Regions from separate parts of the Simplicispira sp. 125 genome, predicted to be linked through region 1. Evidence: predicted binding sites of a transcription regulator. Region 1 holds the regulator's gene; each other region holds the start of a gene.

Region 1 (7,542 bases):
GACGCACCTGCTGGGCTTGCTGTTGCTGGCGGCGGCCTTCCTGGCGCGGGGTGTGGGCACCCGGGGCTGAAAAAGACAAAACCCCCGCCAGGCCAGGCCTGCGGGGGTGTGGTAGTGGGGGAGCGTAGCGCTTATTTCTTGAGGCACTCGCTCATGAAAGCCTTGCGCTCGTCACCCTTTTTGCCTGCGGCTTCGGCGTTGCAGGTTTTCATTTTGGTCTGTTGGGTTGCCGCTGCTTCGGGTTTGTTGCTCAGGCAGTTCTTCATGAAAGCCTTGCGCTCATCGCCCTTCATGCCCGTAGCTTCCTTGTTGCAGGTGGCCATCTTGGTTTGCTGCTTGGTCGGCGCTTTCTCTTCAGCGGCATGGGCGCTGCCCAATGCCAGTGCCATACCCAGTGCGGCCAGGGAAAGAAGCTGTTTCATGGTGACTCCAGTAAAAAATGGAAGGGGAAACCCCTGCGGAATTCCATCACACAACGGGCCACGCTACAACGGGGATGACCCACTGCGTGGCGGCTCGGCCACGGCCCCGTAAAATCGGTTGATGCTTTCTGCCAAAAATGAATTGCTGGCCGCCTTGGCGGCTGAGCTGGACCAACTTTCTCCCGGTGCCGGTGCCCGGGCCGCTTTTGAGTCGCCCAAGGTGGCGGCCCATGGTGACTTTGCCTGCACCGCCGCCATGCAGCTGGCCAAGCCGCTCAAACTCAACCCGCGTGCTTTAGGCGAACAACTCAAGGCGGCGCTGGAAGCCACGCCTGCTTTTGCGCGCTGGGTCCAGGCCATTGAAATCGCCGGGCCGGGTTTTCTGAACATCCGTCTCCAGCCCGCTGCCAAGCAAGAGGTGGTGCGCGAGGTGCTGGCCGCTGGCGAGCGTTTTGGCCATCAGGCTGGCAATGGCCAGCAGGTGCTGGTGGAATTCGTCTCGGCCAACCCCACGGGCCCGCTGCATGTGGGCCATGGCCGCCAGGCCGCGCTGGGCGATGCGATCTGCAACCTGTTTGCCACCCAGGGCTGGAAGGTGCACCGCGAGTTCTATTACAACGACGCGGGCGTGCAGATCCAGACGCTGACCCACAGCACCCAGTTGCGCGCCAAAGGCTTCAAGCCCGGTGATGACTGCTGGCCTATCGACCCAGAGAATCCCGCAAGCAAGGCGTTCTACAACGGCGACTACATTGCCGACATCGCCGCCGACTTTCTGGCCAAGAAAACCGTCAAGGCCGACGACCGCACCTTCACCGCCAGTGGTGATGTGGATGATGTGGAGTCGATTCGCCAGTTTGCCGTGGCCTACCTGCGCAACGAGCAGGACAAGGACTTGCAGGCCTTCAACCTGAAATTCGACGAGTACTACCTCGAGTCGAGCCTGTACACCAGTGGCCGCGTCGAGGCCACGGTGAACAAGCTCGTCGCCAACGGCAAGACCTACGAGCAGGACGGCGCGCTGTGGCTCAAGAGCACCGACTACGGCGACGACAAGGACCGCGTCATGCGCAAGCAGGACGGCACCTACACCTACTTCGTGCCCGATGTGGCCTACCACATCGCCAAGTGGGAGCGCGGCTTTACCAAGGTTGTCAACATCCAGGGTACCGACCACCACGGCACCATTGCCCGTGTGCGCGCGGGCCTGCAGGCGGCCGATGTGGGTATCCCGCAGGGCTACCCCGACTACGTGCTGCACACCATGGTGCGCGTGGTCAAGGGCGGCGAAGAGGTCAAGATCAGCAAGCGCGCGGGCAGCTACGTCACGCTGCGCGACCTGATCGAGTGGACCAGCAAGGATGCCGTGCGTTTCTTTCTGCTCAGCCGCAAGCCCGACACCGAGTACACCTTTGATGTGGACTTGGCGGTGGCCCAGAACAACGACAACCCCGTGTACTACGTGCAGTACGCCCATGCGCGCATCTGCTCGGTGCTGGCAGGTTGGGGCGGCGACGTCGCGACGTTGGCGGGCGTGGACCTCTCGCCACTGGACGGCCCGCAGGCCCAGGCGCTGATGCTGCAACTGGCCAAATACCCCGAGATGCTCACCGCAGCCACCGCGGGCGAGGCGCCGCACGACGTGACCTTCTACCTGCGCGACCTGGCCGCGAGCTACCACAGCTATTACGATGCCGAGCGCATCCTGGTGGACGATGAGGCCGTCAAGCGGGCACGCTTGGCCTTGGTCGCAGCCACGGCGCAGGTATTGCACAATGGGCTGGCGGTGTTGGGCGTATCGGCCCCCCGCAGAATGTGAGCGGTAACTGACTTATGAAAAAACAACAACAGGGCGGCACCATTGTCGGCTTCATCCTTGGCCTGGTCGTGGGCTTGGGCGTGGCGCTTGCCGTGGCGGTTTATGTGACCAAGGTGCCCGTGCCCTTTCTGAACAAGGGCAGTACCCGTGGCGTGGACCAGGACGCTGCCGAAGCACAAAAAAACAAGAACTGGGACCCCAATTCTCCGCTGTACGGAAAGAACCCAACCCGTGCCGTAGTGCCAGCGCCCGTGGCATCTGCACCCAACGCTGCGGCTTCTGCCGATGCGCGTGCGGCAGCGGTGCCTGCCAAGGCGGCAGCCAGCAAGGCGGAGAGCAAGCCGGGTGCCGACCCACTGGGTGACCTGGCGGTTGCCAAGGCGGCGGCGGCGGGCAATGTGGACCCGTTTGACTACTTCGTGCAAGCTGGTGCCTTCCGCACCCAGCAGGATGCCGATGCGCAGCGTGCCAAACTCGCCATGCTGGGCTGGGAGGCGCGTGTGAGCGAGCGCGAGCAGAACGGCCGCAATGTCTTCCGGGTGCGCGTGGGCCCGTTCGTCAAGCGGGATGATGCCGACCAGCTCAAGGAAAAATTGGCCGGGGCCGGCGTTGAGGCCGCCCTGGTGCGCGTACAGCGCTGAACTTTGCCTCAGACCGCTGCTCAGATACCCCAAGAACAAGGAGTGATTGAATGAAACGACGTGTGTTTTCCCTGACCACTGCCACGGCCCTGGTGGCTTCGGCCTTGCCACTGTCTGCGCTGGCCCAGGGCGCGCAGCCCAAGGAGGGTAAAGATTACGCCAAGCTGGGTAAGCCGGTAGCCACCGATGCGCCTGCCGGCAAGGTCGAGGTGATCGAGTTCTTTTGGTACAACTGCGGCCATTGCAATGCCTTTGAGCCCACCCTGGAGGCTTGGACGAAGTCTGCGCAGGCGAAAAATTTGGCCGTGCGCCGTGTTCCTGTCGCTTTCAACAAGAGCTTTGAAGCCCAGCAAAAGCTGTACTACGCTCTCGAAGGCATGGGCAAGGTGGGTGAGTTGCACGCCCGCGTGTTCCGTGCCATCCATGTGGAGAAAGTGAACCTCGCGAAGGAAGATGCCATCCTGGAGTGGATGGGCAAGCAGCCCGGCATCGACATCGCAAAGTTCAAGGAGATGTATGGCTCCTTCAACGTGGCGAGCCAGGTGCGCCGCGCTGCACAGTTGCAGGAGGCCTATGGCGTCGAGGGTGTCCCCTCCATGGGTGTGGCCGGGCGGTTCTACACCGACGGCACCATGGCCGGCAGCCTTTCGGGCGTGCTGCAGGTAGTGGAATACCTTGCAGGCGTGGTGCAAAAGGGCGCAGGTTCCAAGGGCTAGACAGCGTCGCTTGCACAGTGCGCAGGCCTTTGCGTGCCACAAGCCCGCCCCTGGCGGGCTTTTTTACGCCCCGGGTTTATGACGCAACAGTGTCAGGGCTACAATGCTTGCAAGATTCGTGCCCTGCACATTTCGCGTGCCCTGGAAGGGTATGCTTCTCTGGAAAGCCGCATGGACATTCATTCTTCGATTCCTCCGGGCGACCGCAGTCCGGGCGCGCGAGCAAGGCACGTGCAAGCGCGGCAGGCAGGCTGCCTCCTGCGCCGCTGGGTGCCTGCCCTGGCGTCTCTGGCCCTGCTGGCTGGGGTGGGCGGGGCGCAGGCAGAAAAGGCCGACCGGAGCAAGCCCATGAACATCGAGGCCGATGCGCTGCGCCACGACGACCTTAAGCAAACCAGCGTCTTTACCGGCCGTGTCGTGATGACCAAGGGCAGCATCGTTCTGCGCGGCGCCCGCCTCGAAGTGCGGCAAGATGCCGATGGGTACCAAGCCGGCGTGGTCACAGCCGACGCCGGGCGCCGGGCGTTCTTCCGCCAGCGGCGCGATGGAGCGCCAGGTGCTCCCGAAGAGTTCATCGAAGGCGAGGGCGAAGTGATCGAGTACGACGGGCGCAGCGACACGGTGCGCTTTGTGCGCAATGCCGAGCTGCGCCGCCTGCGGGGTGCTGTGGTCAACGACGCCATCACGGGTGCCGTGATCGTCTACAACAACCAGACCGATGTGTTCACCGTGGACGGACAGAAAACAACCGGTGATAACCCGGCCAGTGGTGGCCGCGTGCGGGCCGTGCTGTCGCCCAAGGAGGTCGTGCCTGACACGGCCGCGGCGCCAGCGGCTGCAGCTTCGGCGCCGGGCTTGCGTTCCAGCACCACGCTTGGCGGTGGTGCCAAGTGAGCGCCCCATCGATGCCTGCGGGCGCGCAAGCCGCGCCAACGAGCCGCCTGGAAGTGCTGCACCTGGCCAAGTCTTATGGCAGCCGCAAGGTGGTCAAAGACGTTTCGCTGGAAGTGCAAAAAGGCGAAGTGGTCGGCCTGCTGGGGCCCAATGGCGCGGGCAAGACCACATCGTTTTACATGATCGTCGGGCTGGTGCGCAGCGATGGGGGCGATATCCGCATCGACGGCCAGTCGGTGGCGCACATGCCCATCCACCGGCGCTCGCGCCTGGGGCTGTCGTATCTGCCGCAAGAGGCCTCCATCTTTCGCAAGCTCACGGTGCAGGAAAACGTGCGCGCCGTGCTCGAACTGCAGCGCGATGACCAGGGCCAACCGCTGCCTGCAGCCGTGATCGAAGAGCGTCTCACCGCGTTGCTGCAGGAGCTGCGCGTGGACCATTTGCGCGATTCTCCCGCGCTGGCTCTGTCGGGTGGCGAGCGCCGCCGCGTCGAGATCGCCCGCGCGCTGGCGACACAGCCACGGTTCATCCTGCTCGATGAACCCTTTGCCGGCATTGATCCCATCGCCGTGATCGAGATCCAGCGCATCATTGGTTTCCTCAAGGAGCGCGGCATTGGCGTGCTCATCACCGACCACAACGTGCGTGAAACGCTGGGGATCTGCGACCACGCCTTCATCATCAGCGACGGGAATGTGCTGGCCCAGGGCACGCCGTCTGAAATCGTGGACAACGCCGAGGTGCGCCGCGTGTACCTGGGCGAGCATTTCCGGATGTGAGTGTGGCCCCCACGCTCCCTCACTTCGTGTGGTCGCTGCCCCCCAAGGGGGCCGCTTTTTGCCTTGGGGCGGCCCGGCGGCAAAACATAGCCCCCACGCTCCCTCACTTCGTGTGGTCGCTGCCCCCCAAGGGGGTCGCGTTTTGCCTTGGGGGCGGCCCGGCGGCAAAACATAGCCCCCACGCTCCCTCACTTTGTGTGGTCGCTGCCCCCCAAGGGGGTCGCGTTTTGCCTTGGGGCGACCCGGCGGCAAAACCATTGCCGGCCCGGGTGAAAGTGCTCTCATGAAGCCCGGTCTCTCACTGCGCGTTTCGCAGCATCTGGCACTGACGCCGCAGCTGCAGCAATCCATCCGCCTGCTGCAACTTTCCACGCAAGAGCTGTCGCAGGAAATCGAGCAGATGCTCGATGAAAACCCTTTCCTCGAACGCAATACGGAAGATGCGCCGCGCGAGGAGTTCGGTCTGGCCCAGTCCGACGTACCTGCACAAGGGGACGATGCGGCGGCTGAGGTTGCTATTTATTCAGGAGCTGATGGCGTAAGTACATCAAGCCTTGAAGGCAGAAATGATGCGGATTCTGTGGGTGCCTCCGATGAACCCGACTGGGGCGGCGACGGCACCACGGAGATGGCCGCAGACGATGGCGAATGGGGGGGCGACGCCCCTGCGCGCAACAACGGCAGCAGCGATGGCGACAGCGAAGCCGACGCTGCCGATTTGGCGCATGGCCATGAGTCGCTCACGGCATTTCTGCACCGACAGGCACTGGCGCTGCGCCTGTCGGCACTGGACCGGGCTGCGCTGCAATACCTGATCGAATCGTTGAACGACGACGGTTATCTGGAGGATTCCCTGGAATCCCTGGCCCTGGGGCTGGCAGGCGAGAGCGATCTGGAGCAGATCGAAGAGCTGGTGCACCGCTTCACCGTGGCGCTGCGGCTGCTGCAAAGTCTGGAGCCCTCCGGTGTGGGGGCGCGCAATCTGGCGGAATGCCTCACCCTGCAACTCCAGGCACTGCTCCAGGACGGCGTTGAAAATCCCAGCACAGTGCAGAACGCGCTGTGCATCTGTCGGCAACCGTTGGAGTTGCTGGCACGCCGTGATGTGCGCCGCCTCGTTGCGCTGTGTGGCACCAGCGAAGAGCGCACGCGCGCCGCCATGGCCCTGATCGCCCGGCTCGAACCGCGCCCCGGGCGTCGCTTTGCTGATGTGGAGCGCAACATCGTGATTCCCGATGTGCTCGTGACCCGTGTGGGCCGCAGTGGCCAGCAGTTCAATGTGCAGCTCAACCCCGATGTGATGCCGCGCCTGCGTGTGCACGACATCTATGCCGGAGCCCTGCGCGGCCACAAAGGGGGGGATGGACACCAGGCCTTGCAGCAGCGACTGCAGGAGGCGCGCTGGTTCATCAAGAACATCCAGCAGCGCTTTGACACCATCTTGCGTGTCTCGCGCGCCATCGTCGAGCGGCAGAAAAATTTTTTCGTGCATGGCGAACTGGCCATGCGGCCGCTGGTGTTGCGCGATATCGCCGACGAGCTGGGCCTGCATGAATCCACCATCTCGCGCGTGACCACGGCCAAATACATGGCCACGCCGCAGGGCACTTACGAGCTCAAGTATTTTTTCGGCTCGGGCCTGGGCACCGACACCGGCGGCAATGCGTCGAGCACGGCCGTGCGCGCGCTCATCAAGCAGTTCGTCGCCGCCGAAAACCCTGCCAAGCCGCTGTCCGACAACCAGTTGGCAGACATGCTCAAGGAACAAGGCATCGAGTGTGCACGCCGCACCGTGGCCAAATACCGCGAAGCGCTCAAGATACCCACAACCACTTTGCGCAAGGCGCTGTAGACGCAGGTGCGCGGTGTTGGCGGGCCGATGACCGCGAACCGGCGGTTGCCGCGTGATGGCAAGGGCCCGTGGCGTCGCCGTGCTGGGGGTTGATAACCATTCGCCGTGCTGGGCAGAGTTTGCTCCTGGCCCACAGCCTCTCCGGCATGGGTAGACTGTTGCGAAGAAGGAGCTACCGTCCATGAAAGTCATCGACTCCATCGCTGCCCAGGCAGCACTCATTGCTGCGGTGCGCCGCGACATCCACGCCCATCCCGAACTGTGCTTCGAGGAATTGCGCACCGCCGATCTGGTGGCGCAAAACCTGGCCGACTGGGGCATTCCCATCCACCGCGGCATGGGAACCACCGGGGTGGTGGGTATCGTGCACGGGCGCGACGGCGGCGCGTGTGGCCGGGCCATCGGCCTGCGCGCCGACA
Region 2 (7,542 bases), 1.4 Mb from region 1:
GCGATAAATGGACGGGGCCACCAGGGGTCGAAACATCGGAACTAAAGCCCTGGTGGTACTTCACGTCACCGGAGGGCAGATCTTCAGGCGCAGTGTGGTCGAATTCTGCGAACAGGTCCTTGGGCATCTTGCCCAGTGTGTTGACCAGCACGTTCAACCGACCACGGTGGGCCATGCCAATCACGATTTCCTGGACGCCCCGCGCACCTGCTGCACTGATCAGTTCATCCATGGCGGCAATGAAGCTCTCGCCCCCTTCGAGCGAAAAGCGCTTCTGGCCGACATACTTGGTGTGCAGAAAACGTTCCAAGCCTTCGGCCGCCGTCAGGCGATCCAGAATGCGCTTCTTGCGTTCTGGGCTGAAATTAGGTTTGCTGCGAATGCTTTCGAGCTTTTGTTGCCACCAGCGCTTCTGGTTCTGGTCGGTGGCATACATGAATTCGGTACCGATGGTGCCGCAATAGGTTTCGTGCAATGCGTTGAGCAATTCGCGTAGCGGCATTTTTTCTTTGCCGAAGAACGTGTTGCTGGCGTCAAACACCGTTTCCAGGTCAGAGTCACTGAAGCCGTAGAACGACGGTTCGAGTTCTGGAATGGCCGGGCGCTCGGTGCGTTTGAGCGGATCCAGGTCGGCCCAACGTTGTCCCACGTTGCGGTATGCAGCGATGAGCTGTTGCACGGCGGTACGTTTGCGGCCCATTTCGGCATCGGCGCTGGCCACCACCACCTTGGTACCACCTGCCTTGGCGCGCTCGGCGAAGGCATTGACGACCGGCATGTGGGGCACGTCCTTGGCATTGCTGCCATCCACCGCAGGCACATGCTGCAGGGCATCAAAATATTCTCGCCAGGTGTCCGGGACGCTACCGGGGTTGGCCAGGTAGTTTTCGTACATTTCCTCGACATAGGGCGCATTGCCGCCGAAGAGGTAGGTGTTGCCTTGATAGGCTTGATAGACGGACGTTGTCTCGCTCATATTCCGCTGACCTCCGCTTTCCTTGAGAAAGCATTTGGTGGTTTAACAAACCTTCCGCGACACGGCTGAACCGGTTGGCGGATGCGACTGTGGCTGGGGAAGGGCCTGGTACGAACTCGATTGTGCCATTGATCGCTGAAACCTGGCGCCGTTGCGCCTCATTTGTTTCATGCACACCGTCCGCGCGATGCGGCTCTGGCGTACATTCAGCGCCTTGCATTGTTGCCGAACCGACACACACCCATGAACCAGCCTACGCTCCAGAACAAGACCCTCTTGCTGCTCCTGGTCACGGTCTCCGTGGCCTTCGCAGCGATTCTTTTCCCCTTTTATGAAGCCGTTTTTTGGGGTGTTGCGCTGGCCATTCTTTTCTCGCCGCTGCACCGCAAGGTACGTAAACGCATGCCAGGCAAGCCCAATCTGGCTGCGCTGTCGACCCTGCTGCTGTGCCTGGTGGTGGTAATCCTGCCCATGACGCTGCTGAGCATTTCGCTTGTGCAGGAGGCCACCCATGTGTACGAGCGGCTGCGCTCGGGCCAACTGGATTTCGGCACCTATGTGCAGCAGGTCATTGCCGCCCTGCCCGCCTGGGCCGTGAGTCTGCTCGACAGCCTGGATCTGACCAGTGTGGCCGCACTGCAGCACAAGCTGTCTACGGTGTCGGTGCAGGCCAGCCAGTTGCTGGCGACCCGCGCACTGAACATTGGGCAGAACACCCTTCAGTTTGTGGTGAGCTTTGGCGTGATGCTGTATCTGCTTTTCTTTTTGTTGCGCGATGGCCAGGCGCTGGGGGCGCGTATCCGCAGGGCTATTCCGCTGGACGAAAGCCATAAACAGGATCTGAGCAGCAAGTTCATCACCGTGATCCGCGCCACCCTCAAGGGGAACATCATGGTGGCCGCCACGCAGGGCTTGCTGGGGGGATTCATTTTCTGGGTGCTGGGAATTCAAGGGCCCGTACTGTGGGGGGTCCTGATGGCTTTTCTGTCCCTCTTGCCGGCTGTAGGCGCCGGTCTGATCTGGGGCCCGGTGGCCATCTATTTCTTTGCCACAGGCGCTGTATGGCAAGGCAGCATATTGACAGCTTATGGCGTGGGAGTGATCGGGCTGGTGGACAACATCTTGCGGCCCATCCTGGTGGGGAAAGACACCAAGATGCCCGACTATGTGGTGCTCATCTCTACCCTTGGCGGCATGACCCTGTTCGGCCTGCATGGTTTTGTCATCGGGCCCGTGATCGCTGCATTGTTCATCGCCATCTGGGACCTGGTCACGCCCCCCGGCCCCTGAATCAGTCGCCCCCCGGCACTTCCCGAAGGCGCCGGTAGACGGTATTGCGGCTGACACCCAGCACCCGGGCTGCCTCGGACAAGTTGCCCGCGCAAGCCGCAACGGTCTGAGCAATGGCCTGGCGCGAAATCGACTGAAGCTTCGCCAATCTCACGTCTACCGCCTCACTACCAGCCGCGCCTGCTTGGTCTGGGGCAGCAACGCCCAATCCGAGGGCCAGCGCCAAGTCATCGGAAAGGTGGTGCCAGTCGATGATGGATTCGTGCTCTTCCAGCAGCGCGCAGGCCGTGCGCAAGGCATTTGCCAGCTGACGCACGTTCCCCGGCCAGGGATACCGACGCAAGTTGTCGCGTAATCCAGCAGCAACGGCAATCGGGCGATCGGGCACCAGGCGCGAGAGCTGAGTTTCCAAGAGATGGTCAAAATCGGAGCGCTCACGCAAAGCGGGCAATTGCAGTGTCAGACCATTGATGCGGTAATACAGATCTTCGCGAAAGCGTCCTGCCTGCATCTCCAAAGGCAACTGCCGATGGGTTGCGCAGACCAGGGAAAAATCCACTGGCACAGGTTTTCCACCCCCCAAGGGCACGACCTCGCGCTCTTGCAGGACACGCAACAGCCGGGCCTGCAAAGACAACGGCATGTCTCCGATCTCATCCAGAAACAAGGTTCCGCCATGTGCCTCTCGGACACGCCCAGGCGTGCCTTCGCGGCGGGCACCGGTAAATGCGCCCCCTTGATAACCAAACAGTTCGGCCTCTATCAGGTTCTCGGGCAAAGCGGAGCAGTTCACCGCGACAAAGGCTTTTGTGCAGCGTGTGCCGCTGTCGTGCACGGCCCGGGCAAACATCTCTTTGCCCACGCCCGACTCCCCCTGCAGCAGCAAGGGAATCGGCTTATCCATCACCTTGCGTGCACGCGCAATCGCTGCTTGCATCACTGCATCACCCGTGTCCAGCGCCGCCAGCGCATCCTTCCTTTGCCCCGCCTCGGGCAACTGTGACTGCGCGCCGCGCGTGTATTGCAGCGAACGCCCCGTCTCGGCCCGCAACCAGACGGATTCTCCTGATGTTGTGTGTACGACCCGCGGAATATGCACCGATCGCTGACACCAATCGAACAACTGGTCTAGTGGTTCCACCAAAACTGCATCCAACCGCACCTGTCCCAGGTCTTGCCAGACAAGGCCTAGAAGATCGAGGGCCGAAACACTGGCGCCGACGAGCACACCATCCCCCCGCACTGCCAACAAACCTTCCGTCATGGTTCCCAGACCTTCAGGCTGGGCATGAAGACGCAATCGCAATCCAGCCCATTGGCGCAGGTCGTGCCGCGTCTCAAACAGCCGGTGCTCAATCATTCGCGCGGCCGACCGTACCAGACCAAGGGTGTGACGATGGTAGCCACGGTAGTCGCCGGACACATCCAGTGCACCCAGCAAATGGCCATCGGGGGCGTGAATGGGGGCTGCGGCACAGGTCAGGAAACCATTGCGCTCAAGAAAATGCTCATCGGCGTGCACAACCAGCGCACGATCGTCCGTAAGTGCCGTGCCAATCGCATTCGTACCGCGGTATTGCTCATGCCATGTGGCACCCGGGCGCAACGCGACTCGCTCGGCACGGTCCACAAACTGAGGGTCTCCTGATGCATGCAAGAGCATGCCGTCCGTCCCGGCCAGCACCACCATGCTGTCGCTGTCGCGTGTCTGGTCGAACAAAAACTCCATCACTGGTCGCGCATGCGCGACCAATTCACGCTGAATTTCGAGCGCCCGGGCCAGTTGTGCAGCAGAAGCATGCGGGACGCCTGGAGTTCGACCGCAAGGCTGTAAACCGGCATTCCAGCTTCGCAACCAGGAGCGGGATAACTCCGACTGAATCATGTCGGGCGGCAAGCTGCCGCTGTTCATCAGTTGGCGGCGTGCCTGTCTGAGCAGGCGCGGAACGGGTCTATCCGGAAGAGCGGAAGGGGGCATGGCCGTTTGTCTCCTGATGGTTCAGTGGCCAGGATGGGTGCGCCATCTCCGGCGTCGCCATTGCGGCATACATGGTGACAGGCCCATTGTGCGCCAGGGTGTATTTCAGTTTCAGCAGGAAAACCCACCCAGTTGTTCTGTTTTGCAACACCCTGTACCACCTGGCAGCACACTGGGACACCCGGTACAGCCTCGCTTTCGCCTTAAACCAGCAAGAACACTGGCTTCACGCCATCAAACTACCCAAACAAAGGCTGGCATGCATTGTGCGTAACGTCCTGCGAAGACTGCCCACGGGAATCGTGGATCGCTTCATGGTCAACACATTCATTCAAGGAGACATTCCATGCTGTACGCCCTCCCCGGCTCCCCCGACGCGAAGATCAAATACAAACCCCGCTATGACAATTTTATTGGCGGCAAGTTTGTTGCACCGGTGAAGGGTGGGTACTTTGATGTAGTCACTCCCATCACCGGCAAGGTGTACACCCAGGCTGCACGGTCTACTGCAGAAGACATTGAACTGGCGTTGGATGCCGCACACGCCGCCTCGACAAAATGGGGTCGCACCCCTGCCGCAGAGCGCTCCAACATTCTCCTCAAAATTGCCGACCGTATCGAGCAAAACCTGGAACTATTGGCTTACGTAGAAACGGTGGATAACGGCAAGGCCATTCGTGAAACGCTGAATGCAGACATTCCCCTCACCGCGGATCATTTCCGCTACTTTGCAGGCTGTCTGCGGTCTCAGGAAGGTAGTCTGAGCGAAATCGATGGCGACACCATTGCCTACCATTTCCATGAACCCCTGGGCGTCGTTGGCCAGATCATTCCCTGGAATTTTCCCATTCTGATGGCTGCATGGAAGCTTGCACCGGCACTGGCCGCTGGCAACTGCGTGGTACTCAAACCGGCGGAATCCACGCCGGTATCCATCTTGGTCATGATGGAGTTGATTGCCGACCTATTGCCTCCCGGAGTTTTGAACATCGTTAACGGTTATGGCCGTGAGGCGGGAATGCCGCTGGCGTCCAGCCGCCGCATTGCCAAGATTGCCTTTACGGGCTCCACCGCCACAGGACGAGTCATTGCGCAAGCTGCGGCTAACAACTTGATTCCGGCCACGCTGGAACTGGGTGGAAAGTCGCCCAACATCTTCTTTGCCGACGTGGCCAATGCCGATGACGACTTCTTTGACAAAGCCATCGAAGGACTGGTGCTGTTTGCTTTCAACCAAGGCGAGGTCTGCACATGCCCCTCCCGAGCACTTATCCAGGAATCGGTCTACGACCGCTTCATGGAACGCGCTCTGGCACGTGTCAAAGCCATCCAGCAGGGCAGCCCACTTGACACCAACTGCATGATGGGCGCCCAGGCCTCCGTTGAGCAGATGAAAAAAATCGAGACCTATCTTGCATTGGGCAAGGAAGAAGGTGCGCAGGTGTTGATCGGGGGCAACCGCGCACAGCTGCCCGGCGACCTGTCGGGCGGCTACTACATCCAGCCAACACTGTTCAAAGGCCACAACAAGATGCGCATTTTCCAGGAAGAAATCTTCGGCCCTGTGCTGGCAGTCACCACGTTCAAAGACGAAGCTGAAGCCCTGGCGATTGCCAACGACACACCCTACGGTCTGGGCGCTGGGGTATGGACACGGGACGGCAGCACAGCCTACCGTATGGGACGCGCCATCCAAGCAGGCCGGGTGTGGACCAACTGCTACCACGCCTATCCCGCTCACGCCACGTTTGGCGGCTACAAAGAATCAGGCATTGGCCGCGAAACCCACAAGGTAATGCTCGACCACTACCAGCAGACCAAGAATCTGCTCGTAAGCTACAGCCCCAAGGCACTCGGCTTCTTCTGACGTAGGACGGGCGGCCTCTGGCCGCCTTTTTTCTCTCAGCAACCGACCTTGAAAGGACTGCCATGCCCGAACGTGTCGTAGCGACGCCTGCTGCCGAGGCCATGATCGATCGCCTCAAAGAGCAGCACGGTTTGGCATTGATGTTCTATCAATCACACGGGTGCTGCGATGGCAGTGCGCCGATGTGCTACCTCGAAGGCGAGCTGACCCCAAGCCGTTACGACCTGCTGCTCGGGAAAATCGGAGGCTGCCCCTTCTATATCAGCGAGTCCCAGTATCAATACTGGAAAAACAGCCAGTTGATCATTGACGTCACCGAAGGAAGTGGTTCCACCTTCTCCCTAGAAGGCCCAGAGGACGTCTGCTTTACGACTGGCTCCAGACTGTGGACTGACGCAGAGCTGGAGACGCTCAATCATCCAGGCCTGGATCCATCTCCGGAAACAGTACCTCAGTAAAACCAAACTGGGTGAAATCGCGCATACGCATCGGGTACAGGATGCCAGCCAAATGATCACACTCATGCTGCACCACCCGCGCGTGAAAACCATCTACATCGCGCTCTATGGCATTCCCTTGCATGTCATAGCCTGTGTAGCGGATGTGGGACCAACGCGGCACGCGGCCTCGCAATCCGGGCACCGACAGACAGCCTTCCCAATCCAGCGCCTCTTCATCCCCTACCGGGGTAATCACTGGATTGATAAGCACCGTGGCAGGCACCAGTGGCCGGTCAGGGTAGCGGGGGTTGGGTACATCGGAGCCAAAGACCACCACCTGACGATCCACCCCGATCTGCGGTGCAGCAAGCCCTGCCCCCATGGCCGCACGCATAGTGTCGTGCATGTCGGCGACCAGTTGCCGCAGTGCATCAGTGCCAAATTCAGTCACAGGACGAACCGCACGGAACAACCGCGGGTCACCCATTTTCAGTATCGTGTGGACAGCCATGGTCAGAGAAAAGTTGGTAACGGGCGAGCGTAAATCTTTTTGCCAACGCTTGTATTGGCAGGGCTGCAAACCGAACCACAGCATACCGGTACTGCGGACAGGCTCTTTCCCTCCAGTAGCACAGCCCTGGATGCAAAATACGGTGACTAAAAACCATGCCCTACCGACCCAGACCATGGAACCCTCCACTGGCAAGCCTACCGCAGCAGCAGCTGGCACCGGCCGACCTGCTCCACCCGTTCACCGCACGCTTCCGCTGCTGGTGCGATGGGCACTGCTGTCGTTTGCCATCATGTGTCTGGTGCTGGGAATCATAGGCGTGTTTGTTCCCGGACTGCCGACCACCGTATTCATACTGATGGCCGCATGGGCCGCAGCTCGTAGCTCTCCCCGCCTGCACGAATGGCTGTGGTACCACCCCTTGTTTGGTGTCATGCTGCGCGACTGGGCCAACGGCGGCCGTGTCAACCGCCGCTCAAA
Region 3 (7,542 bases), 1.2 Mb from region 1:
TCGTGAAGCATTCCAGCAACTGGTGCGCGATGCCTTGGCTACGGCAGCCCGGGAGGGTTGGCGTGAAATGATCCTGAGTGATGCCAATTTTCACGACTGGCCGCTGGGTGAGCGGGCCGTCATCGAATCGCTGGAGGAGTGGGCCCGCAGCGGTCGCCGCATGACCTTGCTGGCGCGCAGCTACGATGAAATGATCCGTCGCCATGCGCGCCTCGTGCGCTGGCGGGGTACTTGGGACCATATCCTGACTTGCCGCGTCAGTCCTATGGCAGACGCGCTGGACATTCCCAGTGCGATCTGGTCACCCGGCTGGGTGTTGCACCGGCTCGATCCCGACCGTTGTGTAGGCGTGACAGACACTGAGCCGGCGCGCCGCGTGTTCTTGCATGAAGTTCTTGTCGAGTGGGTGCGGAGTAAAAGTTCCCCCGGTTTTGCTTCAACAACGCTGGGGCTTTAATGGTGACGTCAGAATTCCGCCAGTAAAAGTCAGATTTTTGTCAGTTGTTCGCAACACAGGGGCATTTCTTGCGCTGCTCGGTATTATCCAGTATTGACGAATACCTAATATAATCTTGGACTGAGTTGTAAATGTGCTCCACCGGAGCAATCTCTGCCAGAGCGAACCGGGCTGCAAGAGGCTGGAAGTTGTGGCATTTTTTGTTTTTTTGATCGTCCTCAAGGAAAAACTGAAATGAACAAATCCCTCATCATCGCCACCCTGATTGCTGCCGCTGCTTTGGCCGCTTGCGGCAAGAAGGAAGAGCCGGCTCCTGCACCCGCTCCCGTGGCTGTTGAGCCTGCTGCTGCACCTGCTGCACCCGCATCGGAAGCGGCAGCTGCTGCAACCGACGCAGCTGCCGCTGCAACTGACGCCGCTGCTGCTGCAACCGGCGCTGCTTCTGCTGCAACCGACGCAGCCGCTGCTGCTGGCGCCGCCGTCCAGGCCGCCACCGATGCCGCTTCCGCTGCCAAGTAAGCGCATGTAGTGTTGTGCAAGCCCTTTGGGGCTTGCCAAAGGCCCCGTACCCCCATTGGGACGGGGCTTTTTTGTATGTGGTGTGTCTGGGGAATGGCTTCCCACGGTGTCTCTGACAACAGGTATGCTTGCCGCCATGGCCTTCCTGTTTGATTCTTTTTGGCGCGCCGTGGTGTATTGCATGCATCCCCGTGTGATTGCTTTGTCGCTGCTGCCTCTGCTGCTGATGGGTGCTTTGGCATTGGGGCTGAGCCACTGGTATTGGGATGCGGCTGTTGCGATGGCACACAGCTGGCTGGATTCTTGGGGCCTGATGGAAGGCTTCTGGGGGTGGCTCGCCAATCTGGGTCTGGGTGATGCCAAAGCCTATGTGGCGCCCCTGATGGTGGTCGCCTTGGTGACCCCGTTGGTGGTCGTCGTTTCGCTGTTATTGGTCGCAATGCTGATGACTCCCGCGTTGGTTTCTCTGGTGTCGCAGCGGCGATTTCATGCACTGGAACGGAAAAAAGGCGGCTCTTTCATTGTCAGCTTGGCTTGGTCTATTGGTTCTACGGTTCTGGCCTTGATGGCAATGGTGGCCTCCATGCCGTTGTGGTTGATACCGCCCCTTGTGCTGATTCTTCCCCCGCTGATCTGGGGTTGGCTAACGTACCGCGTGATGGCTTTCGATGCGTTGGCAGAACATGCCAGCCGTGCGGAGCGCACAGAAATTTTTCGCCGCTACCGCATTTCTCTGCTGGGTATTGGCGTGCTTTGTGGGTATCTGGGGGCCGCGCCAGCGATCGTCTGGGCTTCAGGCATTTTGTTTGCTGCGGCATTTTTCGTTTTGATCCCACTGGCCATCTGGATTTACACGCTGGTCTTCGCTTTCTCCTCCCTGTGGTTTGCCCACTTCTGCCTGGCCGCCCTGGAGCGGCTGAGGGCTGAGGTGCCGATGGCTCCTGCCCGCTTAGATGCCGTCGAAGTGCTGGAGGCGCCTTCCTCGTTGGCGCCATCCCCGGATGATCGTCCGCCGCTTCTGGAGTCTGTTGACAAATGACGCAGCAATTTGGCCTCATCATCGTCGGTGATGAGATTCTTTCGGGTAAGCGTGCGGACAAGCATCTGTCCAAGGTGATTGAAATACTGGGTGCGCGCGGGCTGCCGTTGGCTTATGCCGACTACGTCGGCGATGATCCGGATCGCATCACCAGCACTTTGCAGCGGGCTTTTGCCTCGGGTGATGTGGTGTTCTCGACGGGTGGCATCGGTGCCACGCCAGACGACCACACACGCCAATGTGCAGCCCGCGCCTTGGGCGTGGAGTTGGAGTTACACCCTCAGGCTGAGTTGTTGATCCGTGAGCGCATGCAGGAAATGGCGCGTGAGCAGGGGACGTTGTATGAGGCTGACCGGCCCGATAACGTGCACCGCCTGAACATGGGCGTTTTTCCGGTGGGGGCCTCGATTGTTCCAAACCCCTACAACAAGATACCAGGGTTCAGTTGCGCCGGGGCAGGATCTGGGCGGGTGTATTGCGTGCCCGGCTTTCCGGTCATGGCCTGGCCCATGATCGAGTGGGCGCTGGACACCGACTACCCCCATTGTTTCAACCGTGCACCGCAGGTCGAGCATTCGATCATCGTGTTTGGGGGGCTTGAAGCCATGTTGACCCCGCTGATGCATCACATCGAGGACAGCTATCCCCCAATCCGGGTGTTCAGCCTCCCGAGTGTGGATCATCCGCAATACGGTCGCCATATCGAGCTCGGAGTCAAGGGCCCCGCATCCCTGGTGCCTGCGGCTTGGGCGGATCTGGTTCGTGGTTTGCACAATGTTGGTGCGGCGTGCGGCCCTGAATTGGTGCGGACACTTTAATATTGGCGGTTTTGTAACGTTTTGCACCAAAAAAATGCGTGCAAAGGCCGGTGGTGCGAGGTGTGCGCTTTGCCCGGTGTCCGTCAGAACCCGCAGATGGCTGGCATGCAAACTGCTTTGCATATTGCAGAAAATATTTTTAACCAACGCTTTTCCCAGGAGTACCCGATGGCCAAGACCGTTGCAGATGTAATGAAGATGGTGCAAGAAAACGAAGTCAAATTCGTCGACTTCCGCTTTACCGACACCCTTGGCAAGCAGCACCACACCACGGTGCCGGTGTCGCACTTTGACGAAGACAAGTTCTCGTCCGGACATGCCTTTGACGGGTCGTCGATTGCCGGCTGGAAGGGTATCGAGGCGTCGGACATGCAGCTTATTCCCGACCCGAATACTGCCAACATCGACCCCTTCTTTGAAGAGACGACGTTGATCTTGAGCTGCGACGTCATCGAGCCCAGCGACGGCAAGGCCTACGACCGCGACCCGCGATCCATTGCCAAGCGCGCTGAGGCCTACCTCAAGGCCTCGGGTTTGGGCGACACGGCGTTCTTTGGGCCCGAGCCCGAATTCTTCATCTTTGACGGCGTGCGATGGAGCAACGAACCTGGCAAGGTGATGTATGAGATCGAAGAATACGAAGCCCCTTGGAATTCGGGCCGCGACCTCGAAGGCGGTAACCGCGGACACCGTCCTACGGTCAAGGGCGGCTACTTTCCGGTTCCGCCTGTGGACAGCACGCACAACCTGCGCGCCGAGATGTCGCTGATTCTGGAGTCGATGGGTATTCCGGTGGAAGTGTTCCACCATGAAGTCGCTGGTGCTGGTCAGAACGAGATTGGCACACGTTTCAGCACTCTGGTGCAGCGCGCCGACTGGACGATGCTGCAAAAGTACGTCATCCATAACGTTGCCAACGCCTACGGCAAAACCGCTACCTTTATGCCCAAGCCCTACGCAGGCGACAACGGTTCGGGAATGCATGTACACCAGTCGGTCTGGAAGGACGGCAAGAACTTGTTTGCTGGCGATGGCTACGCCGGTTTGTCGGACTACGCCCTGTACTACATCGGCGGCATCATCAAGCACGCCCGTGCGCTCAATGCGATTACCAATCCAGGCACCAACAGCTACAAGCGCCTGGTGCCGCATTTTGAAGCCCCGGTGAAGCTGGCCTATTCGGCCAAAAACCGCTCGGCTTCGATCCGTATCCCGTATGTATCCAACCCCAAGGGCCGCCGTGTCGAGGCACGTTTCCCTGATCCACTGATGAACCCTTACCTGGGGTTTGCTGCGCTGTTGATGGCAGGCCTCGACGGTGTCGAGAACAAGATTCACCCCGGCGAAGCCGCTACCAAGGACCTCTACCACTTGCCACCCGAAGAAGACAAGTTGGTGCCCACCGTTTGCCATAGCCTCGACCAGGCGCTGGATGCGCTCGATACCGACCGTGCCTTCCTGACCAAGGGCGGTGTGTTTTCCGAAGCAATGATTGATGCCTACATCGAACTCAAGATGGGCGAGGTCACGCGCTTCCGCCAGGCCGTGCATCCGGTCGAATACGATATGTACTATTCGCTGTAAGCGTGAAGCGCTTTTGAAACAGCACATTTAAAGGCGGCCTCCGGGCCGCTTTTTTTCTGGGGAACCCTGGGCGCCACGGTGCATCCCATGGCATTTCGTTGCAGTTCAATGCATACATTGGATTGGAGATCGGCCCTGTTTGGGTGATACTAAGAAGCAACCCTGCACGATGCGTGCGAGCACACTGTATGAAAAAGACCTTTCTCTCCTCGCTACCTGCTCTGACCCTTCTTGCCCTGATGGTGGCGCCAGTGGGCGCACAGGATCGTATTTATCGCTGTGGCAATGAGTACACCAACAATGCCAATCAGGCTAAGGAGCGGGGCTGCAAGCCGGTTGAAGGAGGTAACGTCACGGTTGTCGAGGGCGTACGCAATGTCCCGGCCAGTGGTGCTGCAGGGGCCAAACAGTCTGCCTCCCCGCCTTCCGCGCCCCGCGTGAACCCCAATGACCAGCGTGCGCGTGACGCTGACGCCCGTGCCATCCTGGAGTCTGAATTGCGCAAGGCGGAAGCGCGCCACGCTGAACTCACCAAGGAATACAACAACGGGGCGCCCGAGCGCAACGCGCTTGATCTGCGCAATACCCAGCGCTATGCAGAGCGCACCGCCGAGATCAAGGCCAACCTGGCCCGCAGTGAGAGCGACATTGCGGGCATCAAGCGTGAACTGGCGCGTTTGCCGTCCCCTTAATCGGGACGGGTGATGGCTGCCAACTCCCCGCACGGGCCACAGCGCCTGCTGCAGGTGCTGGACATGCTGTCGCTACTGGTAGCGGTACTGCGGATCGATGGATCCCTGCTTTACGCCAATGCTGCACTGGAGCAGCATTTGGGCGTGTCGCGCCGCACCCTTGAAGGTACTGATTTTTCCCAGTTTTTCACCGATCCTGCCTTGCTGCAAACCGCATTGGCCGGCACCCGCAGTAAAGATTTTGCGGCCCTGCGCTACGAGGCCAGTCTCAAGCGCCTGCACCAGGAACCTGTGCCTGTGCATGTGAATGTGGCCCCCACCGAAGTTCAAGGCGAAGTGCTGGTGGAGCTGTGGCCGCTGGAACAACAGGTGCGCCAAGACCGCGAAGAGCGTTTGCTGGAGCAAGCCCAGGCACACAAAGAGCTGATCCGCAACCTGGCGCACGAGATCAAGAACCCGCTGGGCGGTATCCGTGGGGCAGCGCAGTTGTTGGAGATGGAGTTGGATAGCCCGGATCTGGCCGAATATACCCAGGTCATCGTCCACGAAGCGGATCGCCTGCAAAGCTTGGTGGACCGCCTGCTGGCACCCCACCGCCACCCGCACCAGGTGGGTGACGTCAATATCCATGAGGTTTGCGAGCGCGTGCGTTCGCTCATTCTGGTGGAGTATCCGCAGGGCCTGCGGGTGCAGCGTGATTACGACACCTCGATTCCCGAGTTTCGGGGCGATCGGGCACAGCTCATCCAGGCGGTGCTCAATATCGTTCAGAACGCCGCGCAGGCGCTGACCGACCGGATAGCGCAGGGCGATGCCTGCATCACGCTGCGCACGCGCGTGGCACGGCAGGTCACTTTTGGCCGTCAACGCTATAAGTTGGCACTGGAATTGCATGTCATCGACAACGGGCCGGGTGTGCCCGACGCCATTCGGGACAGAATTTTCTATCCGCTGGTGTCGGGCCGCGACGGCGGCTCGGGCTTGGGGCTGACGCTGGCGCAGACTTTTGTGCAGCAGCACCATGGACTGATTGAATGCGAGAGTGTGCCGGGACGCACCGACTTTCGCATCCTGCTTCCCTTGCCCTGAGCACCGTTCAAAGGCTTCTAGAAACGCAACCAGTGAAAGTGTGACCACCCATGAAGCCGATCTGGATAGTAGATGACGACCCCTCGATCCGCTTCGTGCTCGAGAAGGCGCTGGCGCGCGAAAACCTGCCCACGCGCAGTTTCTCCCACCCCAGCGAAGTGCTCGACGCGCTGGCGGCCCAGAGTGCCGGCGGGTCCGATCTGCCTGGGCCGCAGGTGTTGGTGAGTGATATCCGCATGCCGGGCGGCACGGGCCTGCAATTGCTGGAGAAGGTGCATGCCATCCAGCCGGGCCTGCCGGTGATCATCATGACCGCCTATTCCGACCTGGACAGCGCTGTGTCGGCCTTCCAACGCGGCGCTTTTGAGTATTTGCCCAAACCGTTTGACATCCCCAAGGCGGTGGAGCTTATCCGCCGCGCGGTGCAGGAGAGTCAGCGCGAGGATGTGGCGCAGGACAGCCAGGATGTGGCGCCCGAGATGTTGGGCCAGGCCAGCGCCATGCAGGATGTGTTTCGCGCTATTGGACGGCTGAGCCAGAGCCTGGTCACGGTGCTCATCACGGGCGAGTCTGGCTCAGGCAAAGAGCTGGTGGCCCGCGCCTTGCACAAGCACTCGCCTTGCGCTCAGGGGCCGTTCGTGGCGATCAATACAGCAGCGATCCCCAAGGATCTGCTGGAATCCGAGCTTTTTGGCCATGAGCGCGGCGCCTTCACGGGTGCGCAGACACAGCGGCGTGGACGGTTTGAGCAAGCCGAGGGCGGAACGCTGTTCCTTGATGAAATCGGTGACATGCCGTTTGACTTGCAGACACGGCTGCTGCGCGTGTTGTCGGATGGCCAGTTCTACCGTGTGGGCGGACATGCCACCGTCAAGTCCCATGTGCGCGTGATTGCCGCCACGCACCAGAATCTGGAGCAGCGTGTGCTGGACGGTGCGTTCCGTGAAGACTTGTTCCATCGGCTCAACGTCATTCGCCTGCGCTTGCCCGCACTGCGTGAGCGCGCTGAAGATGTGCCCATGCTGACCCGGCATTTTTTGCAGGTGAGTGCGCGGCAGCTGGGCGTGGAGCCCAAGCGCATTGACGATACTGCGCTGGCGCGCCTGGGGCAGTTTGCCTTCCCGGGCAATGTGCGCCAGCTGGAGAACATCTGCCACTGGTTGACCGTCATGGCGCCTGCACAGGTGATCTCGGTGCAGGACCTGCCGCCCGAAGTGCTGCATTTCAGCCCTCCGCTTGCTTCTTCCTTCACGCCGTCAATGCAGGCGGTTCCGACGCCAGCCCCCGCATCCGTGCCGGAGGTGTCCGAGCCCGGTCCAACCGCTGGTCCAGATCTGAAAGATC
Region 4 (7,542 bases), 2.2 Mb from region 1:
ATGATCTTCACCGTGCCGGTGTGGTCGATCATGATGTTCTCGGGGCGCAGGTCCTGGTGCAGCATCTCCCTGCGGTGAAAGGCCTGCAGGCCGCGTGCGATCTGCACCACGATGCTGCGCACCTCGGCAAGCGCGGGGCGGGGGTGGTCGATCATCCACTGCGCCAGTGTCTGGCCCTGCACATGCTCTAGTGCGACAAACAGGTGCTCGCGCCGGTGGGTGCTGGCCACGGCCCGCAGTACATGGGGGCTGTGGATGCGGCGGGCAATCCATTCCTCCAGCAGAAAGCGGTCAAGGGCGTCCTCGTCGCTTTGCAGGTCGATGGAAGGGGTCTTGAGCACCACCTGTTCGCCGCTTTCCGGGGCCATGGCCAGGTAGATGTGGCTGCGGTGGCTGGCATGTAGCTCGCGCACGATCTGGTAGCCGTCCAGGGTGTCGCGCGGGGCCAGTATCGGCGGCAGGCGCAGGGCCGCGCGCTGGCGCTGCAGTTCGCTGCTGTCCTGCAGGGGCAGTGCGTCGATGCGCACCACCTGCAGCGTCAGGTTGTCGGGGCTGCCCCGGTGCAGTGCCTCGGCCACGATGGCGCGTGCGGCCTGGTCCAGGTCGCACGCGTGGTCCTGCAGCGTCTGGAGGATGAAGGGGGCGGGCACATGCTCGTGCACGCCATCCGTGGCCAGCACGAAGGTGTCGCCAGGCTCGACGGACAGCGCGCGGTAATCGATGTCGAGCTGGGGGTGAAAACCCATGGCGCGGGCCAGGTGGCTGTGGCCACCGGGCAGTTGCACGCGATGGTCCTGCGTGAGCTGCTCCAGCGCCTTGCCCTGCACGCGGTAGATGCGTGCATCACCCACATGGAACAGGTGCGCGGTGGCCGACTTGAGAACCAGTGCGCTGAGGGTGCACACATGGCCCCGGTCGGCATCGAAGCGGTGGGGGCCATTGCGGTCTTGTGCGTACAGCCAGAAGTTGGTGGCGGCCAGCACGCACTGCACCGAGCGGCGCACGCTCCAGGCGTCGGACGTGCAGTAGTAGTCCTGCAGCAATGCATGCACGGCGGCTGCGCTGGCGATGTGGCTGACGTCGCTGCTGCTGATGCCGTCGGCCAGCGCCAGGGCCACGCCCTTGCTGGCCAGGGCCGGGCCTTCGGGGACGCAGGCGCCATGGAAATCCTGGTTGATCTCCTGGTGGCCCTTGTCCGAATGCTGACCGATGTGCACGCGCAGGGTGTCGGCCACTGGTCAGACCAGCTTGCGCTTGGGGGCCGTGCGGATGTGCGTGACGTAGAGCGTGAGCCCGGTAAACGCCAGGCCGCCGACCAGGTTGCCCAGCACCACGGGGATTTCGTTCCAGAGGAAGTAGTCGAGGATGGAGAAGTTGCCGCCCATCATCAGGCCCGAGGGGAACAGAAACATGTTCACCACCGAGTGCTCGAAGGTCATGGCAAAAAACACCATCACCGGCATCCACATGGCGATGACCTTGCCGCTGACGGTGGTGGAAATCATGGCCCCCACCACGCCGGTGGACACCATCCAGTTGCACAGCATGCCGCGGATGAAGATGGTGATCCAGCCCATCAAGCCGTGTTGCGCATAGCCCAGGGTGCGCGCCTCGCCGATGTGGCCGATCTTGGTGCCCACCTCGTTGGGGGGCACCGAAAAACCGTAGGTGAAGATGAAGGCCATCATGAAGGCCACGGTCAGCGCCCCCAGAAAATTGCCGACAAAAACTAGCCCCCAGTTGCGCAGCACCCCCTTGACCGTGACGCCGGGGCGCTTGTCGAGCCAGGCCAGCGGGGTGAGCACGAACACGCCGGTCAGCAGATCGAAGCCCAGCAGGTAGAGCATGCAAAACCCCACGGGGAACAGGATGGCGCCCACCAGCGCCGAGCCTGTCATGACGGTGGCCGAGACGGCAAACACGGCTGCCAGCGACAGGATGGCGCCCGCCATATACGCGCGAATCAGGGTGTCGCGGGTGGACATGTAGACCTTGGATTCACCGGCATCCACCATCTTGGTGACGAATTCGGAAGGGACGAGGTAGGCCATGGTGTTCTTTCTGCGGTAGTCGGGGTCGAAAAGGTGTTACGCCGTGGTGGCTGTAGTGGCGCTGCGCTGGCAGGGCCCGGCGAGAGGGCGCGTCTCGGTGGTGGCGTGGTGCGCCAGTTCGTCGGCGTCCAGGAACACCTGGCCGTCCTCCACCTTGACCTGGAACTTCGGCGTGCAGCCCTCGTCGGGCGCTGCGGCCTGGCCGTCGCACAGGCCGATGGTCCAGTTGTGCAGCGGGCAGGCCACGCTGTGGCCGAACACGATGCCCTGCGACAGTTGCCCGCCCTTGTGCGGGCAGCGGTCGAGCAGGGCGAAGATCTCGCCCGCCTCGGTCCGGAACACGGCCACCTCCAGGCCCTGGGCGCGCTGAACGCGGCGTGCGCCCAGCACAGGGATGTCGTCTACGCGGCAAATGGGTTTCCATGTGGTCATCGCTATTCCTTTTGTAGCTGGTAGCGCTTATCTATAAAGCGCTATGGGCTGTTTTTGTATAAATATTGTTCAGACTACGGCGATGGGGGTGAACTGGCGCTGGTCCACCCGCGCTTTGTCGAAATCGAACCAGGGGTCGGGCGCGCCTTCGAGCGCGCCTTGCAGGCGCGCCCACAGGGCTTTGCGGCCTTCGTGGTCGTCGAGCACTTTCTTTTTCACGTAGTCCAGACCCACGCGCGCTACGTAGTGCACGGTGCGCTCCAGGTACCAGCCTTCCTCGCGGTAGAGCTGCATGAAGGCGCCGGTGTACTCCATGACTTCCTCGGCGGTTTTGAGCTTGACGAAGAACTGCGCCACCTCGGTCTTGATGCCACCGTTGCCCGCCACGTACATCTCCCAGCCGCTGTCCACGCCGATGATTCCCACGTCCTTGATGCCGCTCTCGGCGCAGTTGCGCGGGCAGCCGCTGACGGCGAACTTGACCTTGTGCGGTGCGTGCATGCCCACAAAGGCGCGTTCCAGGTCCTTGCCCATTTGGGTGCTGTCCTGCGTGCCCATGCGGCACCACTCGCTGCCCACGCAGGTCTTCACCGTGCGCAGCGCCTTGGCGTAGGCGTGGCCGCTGGGCATGCCGATGTCGCGCCACACGGCCTGCAGGTCTTCCTTCTTCACGCCCAGCAGGTCGATGCGTTGGCCGCCCGTGACCTTGACGGTGGGAATTTTGTATTTGTCCACCACATCGGCGATGCGGCGCAGCTCGTCGGCCGTGGTTTCGCCACCCCACATGCGGGGCACCACGGAATAGGTGCCGTCCTTCTGGATGTTAGCGTGGCTGCGCTCGTTGATGGCGCGGCTTTGCGGGTCGTCCTGCGCCTCCTTGGGCCAGGTGCTGATGCAGTAGTAGTTGATGGCCGGGCGGCAGCCGGGGCAGCCGTTGGGGGTCTTCCAGTCCATGAAACGGAATACCGCGCCCGTGCTCAGCAGCTTGTGCGTGCGGATGGCGTCGCGCACGGCCTGGTGGCCGTGGTCGGTGCAGCCGCACAGGGGCTTGGTTTTGGGCGTGGCCGAGTAGTCGCCCCCGGCGGTGAACATCAGAATCTGTTCGACCAGGCCGGTGCACGACCCGCAGCTCGCGCTGGCCTTGGTGTGCTTGCGCACCTCGTCCAGCGTGAACAGGCCCTTGTCTTTGATGGCCTTGCAGATGGTGCCCTTGGTGACGCCATTGCAGCCGCACACCTCGTCGCTGTCCAGCATGGCGGCGGCCTTGTTGTGGCCCTGGTGGCCGGCGTCGCCCATGTTGGATTCGCCAAACATCAGCTTGTCGCGGATGTCGCCGACGGGGCGGGCGTCGCGCAGCAGCTTGAAGTACCAGCTGCCATCCACCGTGTCGCCATACAGGCAAGCGCCTATAAGCTTGTCGTCCTTGAGCACCAGTTTCTTGTACACGCCGCCGCTCGGGTCGCTCATGACGATCTCCTCGGTGCCCGCGCCGCCCTGGAAGTCCCCGGCCGAGAACAGGTCGATGCCCGTCACCTTGAGCTTGGTGGACGTGAGCGAGCCCTGGTAGCGGTCAATGCCAAACTCCGCTAGGTGGTTGGCCAACACGCGGGCCTGCTCGAACAGCGGCGCCACCAGACCGTAGGCAATGCCCCGGTGCGCCGCGCACTCGCCCACGGCGTAGATGCGCGCGTCGGTGGTGGTTTGTAGCGTGTCGCTCACCACAATGCCACGGTTCACGTGCAGGCGCATCTTTTCGGCGAGCTGCGTGTTGGGGCGGATGCCCACGGCCATCACCACCAGGTCGGCGGGCACCTCGGTGCCGTCCTTGAATTGCACGGCCCGGACCCGTTGTTTCGACGGGGCCTCTTCCCCGTCTGCACGGCCGTTCTCGTTGCCCAGCAGCGCAGCAGTTTGGCCCTGCATGAGGAACTGCATGCCGCGCTCGGCCAGCGACTTTTGCAGCATCTTGCCGGCCACGCTGTCGAGCTGGCGCTCCATCAGCCATTCGCTGGCGTGCACCACGGTCACCTGCATGCCGCGTTTCATCAGGCCGTTGGCGGCCTCCAGTCCCAACAGGCCGCCACCAATGACGACCGCATGCTGGTAGGTGGCCGCCGCATCGATCATGGCCTGCGTGTCGGCAATGTCGCGGTAGGCCAGCACGCCGTCGAGCTCCTTGCCCGGCAAGGGCAGGATGAACGGGTTGGAGCCCGTGGCGAGGATAAGGCGGTCGTATTCGGCGCTGATCTGCTCGCCCGCTGCGCTGGTGCCGTGCACCACGCGGTGCACGCGGTCTACATCGGTGACCGTGCAGCCCGTGTGCAGGGTGATACCGTTGTCCTGGTACCAGGACCAGTCGTTGAGGATGATCTCGTCCACCGTCTGCTCCCCCGCCAGCACGGGCGAGAGCAGGATGCGGTTGTAGTTCGGGTGCGGCTCGGCGCCGAACACCGTGATGTCGTACAGGCCGGGTGCGATCTTGAGCAGCTCTTCGAGCGTGCGCACACCGGCCATTCCGTTGCCTACCATGACCAGCCTGGGTTTTTTCATCGGAGCCCCTCCCTGGGCAATTGCATTGCAGAACATGGGCGCGTTGGATGTGCGCCTGTATGCACTGCAATGCAATGACCGTGCCAGCGTTGAAATGCTTGTGTGCTTTGTCTATGGGTACAGGAGTGCGCACCCTGGCAGTGCGGTAGGCCAGAACCGTGCGGTGCCTGAGGCGTTTGCACCATGCTGGGGTGCTGTGCCAGCGCCTGGTGCGTCGCAAGGTGCGTCTGCGCCATGGCGGCGCACATACCGAGAGAGAAAGCGAAAGGCCCGCACCGTTTGCACGGTGCGGGCCTTGTGGGGCGCCAGAATTCTGGCGTCGGAATGCAGTGTTTAGCTGCGGTTGCCGGTGGCGATTTTGCCGGCGCGGGCAGCGGTCACGGCCTCTGCACGCACAGCGGTGCGGTCCTGGGTGCTGACAGCGCGGGCTGCGTGGTCGGCCACAGGGCCCTTGGCGAAATTAGGCAGTGCTGCATGGCCTTCGGCGCGCACTTCGGTGCTGCTGCGGGTGGATTGGACGCGGGCTTCGAAGTCGGTGCCGTACAGGTCGCCATTGAGTTCAGCGGCTTGTGCGCCGATCGAGGCAAAAGCGGCAACGGCGGCAATGGAGAGGATGCGTGCGGTGTTCATGGTGGTGTCCTTGATGCAGAAAAAATGGTGGGGTGCTCAAGGCGCCTGCCAGGTCTGCAGGCGCCGGGGTTTTTAGCTGCGGTTGCCAGTGGCGATCAGGCCTGCACGGGCGGCGGTCACGGCCTCTGCACGCACAGCGGTGCGGTCCTGGGTGCTGACAGCGCGGGCTGCGTGGTCGGCCACAGGGCCCTTGGCAAAGCTAGCCAGTGCCTGCTGACCTTCGGCGCGCACATCGGCGCTGCTGCGGGTGGACTGGACGCGGGCTTCGAAGTCGGTGCCGTACAGGTCGCCATTGAGTTCGGCGGCTTGTGCGCCGATCGAGGCAAAAGCGGCAACGGCGGCAATAGAGAGAATGCGTGCGGTGTTCATGATGGTGTCCTTTCAAACGTACTCTGTGGATCCGCTGGCCGCAGAAGCCATCGAGTCCTGCGGGGCGGTTTCGGTGAGTCGCCTTAGCGGGTTCGTCTCATCGATGGGTTGAACTGTACGCCCCTATTGGTCATGAAAAAACTACTCAGTCTATAATTGACTATTCCGGTATTTGGAATAATTGGCGTGTCTGGGGTGAGAAATCGGGCGTATACACGGCAGCACACAACTTGGTACAAGGCCCCGTTGCGCTATGGGCGTGGATGGGCTGAAATAGGCTTTTGCAGCCTGTTATCCCGAGGGAGGTGTTCCATGACCGTCGTAGCCGAAATTCTCAAGTCCAAACCGGATTCCATCGTGCAGTCCATCGGGCCCACGGACACTGTTCTAGAAGCGCTGCGCCGTATGGGCGACAAGGGCATTGGCGCACTGCTGGTCATGGAGAACGACGCCATCGTGGGCATCATCACCGAGCGCGACTACGCCCGCAAGATTGCCCTCATGGGCCGTACCTCGGACAAAACCCTGGTGCGCGACGTGATGACGACGTCTGTGCTGTGCGTGCATTCCACCCAGACCAGCGAGCAGTGCATGCAGCTGATGACCAGCAAGCGCCTGCGCCACCTGCCGGTGGTGGACGACGGCAAGCTGCTGGGCATGATCTCCATCGGTGACTTGGTGAAAGACATCATCTCCGAGCAGAAATTTATCATCGAGCAGCTGGAGCACTACATCACAGGTGGTCGCCGCTGAACGACGGCAAGCCCCCCTGGGTCGGGTTTGCCTCTTTGACTGAGGGTAGTCCACTGGCTTTAGATCAGCCTTCGATGCAGCTGATGCGGGATGAATCAGCGGATTTGACACTCCAAGTCACCTTGTTTGATGGGTAATGTGGCCTGCTGCCGCAAGCGATTGGCCAGCGGCTGGGCATGCTAATAGGCCGGTCACGGCCAGGATCTTCGCCACGATACGTAAGCCATTTATGGCGGTGTTATCGCAAGTTCCGTACAGAAAGATGTATTGCACGGCCTTTTCATGCCTGAAACTTGCTAATGGCAGGGCTTTCCCGGTCACGCCTGAGGTCAAGGCCCTTGTATACACCCAGTCACAAACATTTTTTGGACGGAGTTTCCTGCATGACGACTTCTTTGAAACGGCGCCATTTCACTGCCGGACTGGCGCTTGCCCCTTTGGCGGCCAGCGGCTTGCTGACGGGCTGCAGCAATATCCCTGACATCATCAAGATCGGGGTAGCGCAGCCGTTGAGTGGCCCGCTGGCCGCCCTGGGGCAGGATTTGCTCAATGGCGTGAACCTGGCCGTGAGCGAGTTGAATAAGAACAACTACGCCATTGACGGCAAACGCGTCACGCTGGAGGTGGTTGCAATGGACGACCGGGCCGACGCTGCCACAGGCAAAGCCGTGGCGCAGCAGTTGGTGGATGCGGGGATCGTGGCTGTCATTGGGCACCTCAATTCGGGCGTGAGCATCGAGACAGCGCCCATTTACGG

Evidence for each region. Region 1 encodes sigma-54, which starts transcription at its own class of promoters, with help from an activator protein. Its sites were predicted from a motif close to TGGCANGNAANCTGCTTT; they were not measured.
Region 2: the regulator sigma-54 is predicted to act here: its motif matches at 4,500-4,517, upstream of adh (aldehyde dehydrogenase).
Region 3: the regulator sigma-54 is predicted to act here: its motif matches at 2,935-2,952, upstream of glnA (type I glutamate--ammonia ligase).
Region 4: the regulator sigma-54 is predicted to act here: its motif matches at 5,102-5,119, upstream of nirB (nitrite reductase large subunit NirB).

The regions. Positions count from the first base shown of each region.
Region 1 is NZ_QEKM01000001.1:2,691,827-2,699,368, reverse strand. It holds gene C8D04_RS12630 (DUF2214 family protein) at 1-70, shown strand, start outside; gene C8D04_RS12625 (PsiF family protein) at 132-422, opposite strand; gene argS (arginine--tRNA ligase) at 544-2,241, shown strand; gene C8D04_RS12615 (SPOR domain-containing protein) at 2,256-2,882, shown strand; gene C8D04_RS12610 (thiol:disulfide interchange protein DsbA/DsbL) at 2,933-3,598, shown strand; gene lptA (lipopolysaccharide transport periplasmic protein LptA) at 3,770-4,492, shown strand; gene lptB (LPS export ABC transporter ATP-binding protein) at 4,504-5,271, shown strand; gene C8D04_RS12595 (RNA polymerase factor sigma-54) at 5,555-7,123, shown strand; gene C8D04_RS12590 (M20 aminoacylase family protein) at 7,305-7,542, shown strand, end outside.
Region 2 is NZ_QEKM01000001.1:1,273,650-1,281,191, forward strand. It holds gene C8D04_RS05770 (2-oxoglutarate dehydrogenase E1 component) at 1-976, opposite strand, end outside; gene C8D04_RS05775 (AI-2E family transporter) at 1,220-2,266, shown strand; gene C8D04_RS05780 (sigma-54-dependent Fis family transcriptional regulator) at 2,268-4,163, opposite strand; gene adh (aldehyde dehydrogenase) at 4,591-6,111, shown strand; gene C8D04_RS05790 (DUF779 domain-containing protein) at 6,174-6,569, shown strand; gene def (peptide deformylase) at 6,523-7,062, opposite strand; gene C8D04_RS05800 (YbaN family protein) at 7,238-7,542, shown strand, end outside.
Region 3 is NZ_QEKM01000001.1:1,475,414-1,482,955, reverse strand. It holds gene C8D04_RS06720 (hypothetical protein) at 1-457, shown strand, start outside; gene C8D04_RS06715 (hypothetical protein) at 692-976, shown strand; gene C8D04_RS06710 (EI24 domain-containing protein) at 1,101-2,015, shown strand; gene C8D04_RS06705 (molybdopterin-binding protein) at 2,012-2,833, shown strand; gene glnA (type I glutamate--ammonia ligase) at 3,002-4,417, shown strand; gene C8D04_RS06695 (hypothetical protein) at 4,606-5,109, shown strand; gene glnL (nitrogen regulation protein NR(II)) at 5,122-6,198, shown strand; gene ntrC (nitrogen regulation protein NR(I)) at 6,249-7,542, shown strand, end outside.
Region 4 is NZ_QEKM01000001.1:522,323-529,864, forward strand. It holds gene C8D04_RS02465 (bifunctional protein-serine/threonine kinase/phosphatase) at 1-1,235, opposite strand, end outside; gene C8D04_RS02470 (formate/nitrite transporter family protein) at 1,239-2,051, opposite strand; gene nirD (nitrite reductase small subunit NirD) at 2,088-2,483, opposite strand; gene nirB (nitrite reductase large subunit NirB) at 2,553-5,033, opposite strand; gene C8D04_RS02485 (DUF4148 domain-containing protein) at 5,367-5,663, opposite strand; gene C8D04_RS02490 (DUF4148 domain-containing protein) at 5,736-6,032, opposite strand; gene C8D04_RS02495 (CBS domain-containing protein) at 6,345-6,785, shown strand; gene C8D04_RS02500 (branched-chain amino acid ABC transporter substrate-binding protein) at 7,169-7,542, shown strand, end outside.